One region of the Promicromonospora aerolata genome, then DNA from elsewhere that is predicted to be linked to it. Evidence: riboswitches for the same ligand, from Rfam matches in the RefSeq annotation. Region 1 holds a riboswitch; the other holds the start of a gene.
The links. A riboswitch is a leader RNA that binds a small molecule or an ion and turns the genes downstream of it on or off. The one in region 1 is predicted to bind glycine.
Positions count from the first base shown of each region.

Region 2: another riboswitch for glycine. It lies ahead of gcvP (aminomethyl-transferring glycine dehydrogenase); the one in region 1 lies ahead of ACFSL2_RS11470 (L-serine ammonia-lyase).

Region 1 covers NZ_JBHUHF010000001.1:2,545,345-2,548,546, forward strand. The annotation lists gene ACFSL2_RS11465 (transposase family protein) at 1-572, shown strand, start outside; gene ACFSL2_RS11470 (L-serine ammonia-lyase) at 541-1,905, opposite strand; glycine riboswitch at 2,100-2,187, opposite strand; glycine riboswitch at 2,191-2,287, opposite strand; gene ACFSL2_RS11475 (LysE family translocator) at 2,310-2,951, opposite strand; partial or broken gene ACFSL2_RS11480 (AraC family ligand binding domain-containing protein) at 3,031-3,202, opposite strand, start outside.
Region 2 covers NZ_JBHUHF010000001.1:3,868,601-3,871,802, forward strand. The annotation lists gene gcvP (aminomethyl-transferring glycine dehydrogenase) at 1-1,502, opposite strand, end outside; glycine riboswitch at 1,666-1,793, opposite strand; gene ACFSL2_RS17220 (LysR family transcriptional regulator) at 1,912-2,817, opposite strand; gene ACFSL2_RS17225 (hypothetical protein) at 3,009-3,202, shown strand, end outside.

The DNA.
Region 1 (3,202 bases):
TCTACCGCTACCTGCTACCGATCCTGGGCATGGTCACGATGATGGACCGCGCCCGCCTGACCGACGCTCTCGCCTCCGGCGTCGTCCTAATCGACGGGACCCCGGTCCCGACCGGCAACCGCACCGCGACCGGGAAGGAGAACTTCAACGGCAAGCACCGCAAGCAGGCACTCAACGTGCAGGTCGCGGCCCGGCCCGACGGCACCCTGACCGACGTCTCAGACCCCGTGCCCGGCCGCCGCCACGACTCGGTGGCCCTGGACCTGGTGGGGTGGGGCTACCAGATCCGTGCCGCCACCGACCACAACCCGCAGCTGGCCGTCTTCGGCGACAGCGCCTACAGCCGGCACACCGACTGGACCCCGTTGAAGAAGCCGAAGGATGTCGAGCGCACACCCGAAGACATCGCGTTCAACCGCGCCGTAGCCAGCTTCCGCGCCCCGGTCGAACGAGCCATCGGACTGCTCAAGCAGTGGAAGACCCTCGCCACCGGCTACCGCGGACGCCTGAGCGAACTCCCAACCGTCATCCACGTGATCGTCAACCTGGAGTTCTACCGACTGGCCAGCTGAATAACGCTCTCAGTTTCATGTCGGCACCCGTGTCGCGCATGGTCTTGATCGCCTGGTCGAGGGAGACCCGGTGGTTGCCGTCTCCGTGCAGGGCGATGCGCGCCGCGTTGATGGCCTTGGTACTCGCGATGGCGTTGCGCTCGATGCAGGGGATCTGCACGAGTCCACCGATCGGGTCGCAGGTGAGCCCCAGGTTGTGCTCGATCCCGATCTCGGCGGCGTTCTCGACCTGTTCGGGTGTCCCACCCATGACGGCACACAGTCCGGCAGCGGCCATCGAGCAGGCCGAGCCGATCTCGCCCTGGCACCCGACTTCTGCACCTGAGATCGACGCGTTCTCCTTGATGAGGATGCCGATGGCTGCGGCGGTGAGAAGGAACGTCACCACTCCGTCGTCGCTGGCGTCCGGGATGAACCGGTCGTAATAGTGCAGTACTGCCGGGACGACGCCCGCCGCACCGTTCGTGGGAGCGGTCACGACGCGTCCGCCGGCGGCGTTCTCCTCGTTCACCGCCAGCGCGAAGAGGGTGACCCAGTCCATGGCGCCGATGGGGTCGCTCGAGCCGGTCTCGGCCGACAGCTTCGTCTGAAGCAGCGGGGCACGGCGCGGCACGTTCAATGCTCCGGGGAGCATCTGCTCCTGACTGGTGCACCCGTTGTGGACGCACTCCTTCATCGCCGCCCAGATGCGCAGCAGCTCGCTACGCAGCTGCTCCTCAGACCGCCACACCAGCTCGTTCGCCAGCATGATCTCGGCGATGCTCAGCTGTTCCTGGGAGCAGTGCCGCAGCAGTTCAGCGCCGGAGGAGAACGGAAACGGGAGACGGGTCACGCCAGCGGTGATGCGTCGTTGCGCCATCGCGTCCTGGCCCACCACGAACCCACCGCCGACCGAGAAGTGCGTCGACTCATGGACCGTACCGCCGTGCCGGTCGAAGGCGCGGAAGGTCATGCCGTTGGGGTGCTCCGGCAGGCTCCGTCGTCTGTGCAGGATCAGGTCGTCGCTGCGTGAGAAGCCGATCTGGTGCTCTCCACCGAGCAGCAGCAGTCCGTCCGCGCAGACCTGCCTTGCCCGAGTGCCGACGGTGGCAGTGTCGACGGCCTCGGGCGTCTCTCCCAGCAGGCCCAGGATCACGGCCTCGTCCGAGCCGTGCCCGTGACCTGTGGCGCCCAGGGAGCCGAACAGCTCGGCCTGCACGCGCACAACCTTGCCCAGTACGTCCTGGGACCGTAGCGCGTCGACGAACACGCGGGCCGCGCGCATCGGTCCGACCGTGTGGGACGACGACGGCCCGATCCCGATGGAGAACAGGTCCAGTGCGCTCAGCGTCATGAGCACTCCTGATGACAGGGGAAGACAGCCGAGTTCATCTTCTTGGCGACGATCGTCTGCGTTGACGATCCGTCGAGCACACCCGGGGAACTATCTGGGCTGCTGACGCGAGCGTCAGCCCTAGAGGGTTGTGAGCAGATCATGGGAACTCCAAAGCCAGGCCGACAGATGCCGGCACGATGAGTTCCTCCCCGCTCTGTATGTGACCTGAGAGTTTGTGCCGACACATGGTCGGCTTGCCCCGTCGGTGAGTCAGGCGCGAAGCCTGGCTGCTCTCCAGAGTTCCTTGTCGTGGCGGTACGGGTGCCTGAGAGGTTCCTGGGGAGGTGTTGCTCCTACGGCGCCACCTGATGGATCAGGTGAACTCTCCCGCCACGCTACAGGGATGTTCAATTGTGCATATTTCAGTGAGCATGGTAGCAGATCGGTTTTGCGAGGGTGCACACTCGATTTAAAGGAAGGGAATCGAAGTCGATGACAGCGCCTACAGGCGATTCACCTCGAAGTATTAAATGTTCTCGTGTATCCGCATCCGCCACCTCAGCGGCGAATATGTGACTCGAACGTGAACAGGTCACCCGCGACGAGACGATCCCGATCCCGATCCCGATCCCGATCCCGAAGAACGCGATCCCGAGGATCGTCACGACGACCGCCGCCACCCGGGTGATCCACGGGTTCTTCGGATTCAGCAGTCCGGACGCCAGCCCCATGCCGAAGTTCCTCCCCCAGGCCACGCGCCCAGAGGATCCACCGGCATCGACGGTGGACGAGACGCTCGCACGCCAGAAGGCGATGCCCATCCACATCAGGAAGGCTCCACCGGCGAGCTCGATCCATGCCAGCACCGTCGGGTCCCCGATCAACGAGAGTCCGCCGAATGCAGCGGCGATGAGCGCTCCGTTCGCCGTCGCGATTCCCACGCATACAGCGCTGGCGGCGCGCCTTCCGTGGGCCGTTGCGGTGCGGACGATCAGGAAGAAGCCGATGCCCGGTATGAGCACAGCGAGGAAATGGGCAAGAGCGACAGCAAGGAACTGATCCATCGGGCCTTCGATCGGTCGAGCGCTTGGGACGCTCGCCATCCTGGAGCTCAGGCCCGGCCCTGTGCGGCCACGCCCGCTCACGGATCCATTGCGGTTCGAAGAGCATCATCTGGTACGTCCAGGTACCACCGACCGGATTGCACGAGTGGAGGTGACCGGCAGGGATCAGCACGACATCGCCCGCAGCGAGATGCACGGGCGCCCCCGACCGCCCGACGAACTCGCTGCTCCCCTCATCGATCAACCCGACG
Region 2 (3,202 bases), 1.3 Mb from region 1:
TGGAAGATCGGGTGCTGCAGGTAGTTCGTCTCCCGCTTCAGCCCGGCGGGGAAGTCGACGGATGCTCGCGCGGGAGCCTCTGCGTTCGGCTCTAGACCCAGCGTGGTGAGGAGGATGGTGGCGACCGTCTCGGTATCCGACTGCGTGGTGGTCTCGTCGAGGCTGATCTGGACGTGGTCGGCGTCCGGGACGAAGAGGTTGTAGCCCGCCTCGGCTGCCGCGGCTGCTGCATCCTTCGCCTTGCCGGGAACGTTCAGGCGGATCGTGTCGAAGAAGGTGTCGTGCTCGATCTCGACGCCTGCCGCGCGCAGTGATTCGGCCAGGGTGGTCGCGTGGGTGTGGACGCGCTGGGCTATCGCCTTGAGGCCCTCGGGACCGTGGTAGACCGCGTACATGCTGGCGACGATGGCCAGCAGCGCCTGAGCCGTGCAGATGTTGCTCGTGGCCTTCTCGCGCCGGATGTGCTGCTCCCGGGTGGCCAGGGCGAGGCGGTAGCCGGAGGCTCCGTCGACGTCGACCGAGACGCCGACGAGGCGGCCGGGCAGCTGGCGTTCCAGACCCTTCCGGACCGCCATGTAGGCGGCATGCGGGCCACCGTAGAAGAGCGGGACGCCGAAGCGCTGCGCGGAGCCCACGGAGATGTCGGCACCGAGCTCGCCGGGGCTGACCAGGAGCGTCAGGGCGAGCAGATCGGTGGCCACCGTGACGAGCGCACCCGCCTGCTTGGCCTCGGCGATCACGCCGCGCGCATCGAGCACGCGACCCGACGCCCCGGCCTGCTGCACCACGAGACCGACCATGGGGCCGGCGGGCAGTTCTGCGGGGAGGCCTGCCTGGAGGCCGTTGCTCAGGTCGGCCACCACGACCGGGAGGCCGATCGCCTCGGCGCGGCCACGAGCGACCGCGAGCGACTGCCCGAACAGGTCGGCGTCCAGGACGACGTACCCCTCCGTGGCCTTCGACCCGCGCCACATCAGGGCGACCGCCTCGGCGACGGCGCTGGCCTCGTCGAGCAGGGAGGCGTTCGCGATCTCGAGACCGGTGAGGTCCTCGACGGCGGTCTGGAAGTTGAGGAGCGCCTCGAGCCGGCCCTGGCTGATCTCCGGCTGGTACGGCGTGTAGGCCGTGTACCAGGCGGGCGACTCGAGCACGTTGCGGCGGATGACGGCGGGCGTGTGCGTGCCGTAGAAGCCCTGGCCGATCATCTGCGTCTTGACCTGGTTCTTGCCGGCGAGCTCGCGCAGGTGGGCCAGCACCTCGGGCTCGGTGCGTGCGGCGGGCAGGCTCAACGGCTTCTGGCTGCGGATCGCCTGGGGGACGGCCCGGTCGACGAGCGTGTCCATGGTGTCGATGCCGAGCTGGTCGAGCATGGTGGCGACCTCGCGGCCGCGGGGGCCGAGGTGCCGGTCGGCAAAGACGTCGGGATTGTGGGGCGTGCTCACGGCGGGCTCCTGGCTGTCCGAGGGCGTGGGGACGACTGCGGTCCCTCCCCGCTCTGTCATCGGACGCCGTGCCCGCGCGGGGGCGTACGTCTACCTGAGAGTTTTGCCGGTCCGTCGTGACCTCCCCGGACGTCCGGGGAGGCGCGGGACGCGCCGACTTGCACCGTCGGTGGAGCCTCCACGGCCGGTTGCCCGGCCGCGACTGCTCGCTTTCCAGAGTTGCCTCACTGTGACGGTACGGGGGCCTGAGAGATTCCCGGGGAGGAAATTGCTCCTTCGGCGCCGGTGCTCCGGAGGCGCTCCGCCGACGGCGGTGGTGCGCGCCCGGCCGGACTCTCCCGTCACGGTTCTGGCGGCACGGCCCCGGTGGTCGAGCTCCTCGAGCCCCGGGACCGTTGAAGATCTTCAGTTATGCCCACATCGTAGCGGCGTGGGCACCCGCACCGGAAAGGGAGCCCGGAAGCGAGCGCTACCCCAGGTCGATGTCGCGAGCCGCCGCCACCATCTCGTCCACGACCGCCCGCACCGCCGGCCCCGGCTCGTGCCGGTTCTGCCGGTGGCGCACCACCATGCGCCGCGAGCCGAGACCGGCCAGCGCCACCACGGCGACGCCGTCGGGCACGTCCTGCTGCAGGGCCAGCGCGGGCAGCATCGCGATGCCCTGGCCGGCCGCGACGAGCGAGATCGCGGTGTCGAAGTCGTTGTAGGCGTGCCGCATGTCGAAGGCGGTACCGAGCTGGGCGGCCAGGCGACCGACCGCGCGGTCCGCGGCGGAGCCGGCTTGCGGCCCCACCCACACGAGTCCGGCGAGGTCGTCGATGCGTTCCGGCTCGGGCAGGCTCGTGGGAACCACGATGCGCCACGGTTCGTCGAGCAGCGGCACGTCGTGGGCGCCGCGCGGGGCCGGGGCGTCGACCTCGACGTCCCGCTCGAGCACGATGGCGTCCAGGTCGCCGGCGCGCAGGCGACGGGTCGCCTCCGGTGGGTCATACTCCTGCACGTCCACCTCGATGTGCGGGTGCCGCTCGGCGAGCGAGACGAGCATCGGCGCGACGACCGTTCGGATGGCGGTCTGGATCGAGCCGACCGAAACCCGTCCGGTGAGTTCACCGCCCAACGCGGCAACGGCCTGGCGCGCCTGGACCAGCTCCGCCTCGATGCTCTCGGCCGCGTCGGCGAGCACCCGGCCGGCCGGCGTGAGGGTTACTCCGCGCGGCCCTCGATCCAGGACGTCGATACCCTCCTCGGCCTCCAGACGGGCGATCTGCTGCGAGACTGCGGACGGCGTCACATGCAGTAGATCAGCCGCTGCGAGCACTCCGCCGGCACGATGCACGGCAAGAAGGAAGGCGAGTCTGCGCGGGTCGGTTGGCATGTAGCAATGCTACATCCCGGAGTCACAAACATTCGATTGTGCTGAACGCGATCAGGCCTCATGCTTGATCTTGGCGGCGGTCGGACCGAGCTCCTCCGACCAGATGCCCACACCCCCACATGGATTCCGGCTCTCGGTCTCCACCGCATCCTCGAATCGTTTCGATCCGTCTTTTTCCCAGGAGTATTGCCATGACCCTCATGATGGTCGTCACCGTCCTCGGCTGGTTCGGCGCGCTCGCCGGGCTCGTGGCCTATGCCATGGTCAGCCGGGGTCGCTGGAGCGCCGATTCCTTCGCGTTCCAGGGCACCAACGTGCTGGCGGCCACCATCTTGATGACCGTGGCCGCGGCGAACGGCGTCTGGCCGTCCGCCGCTTCGAACAT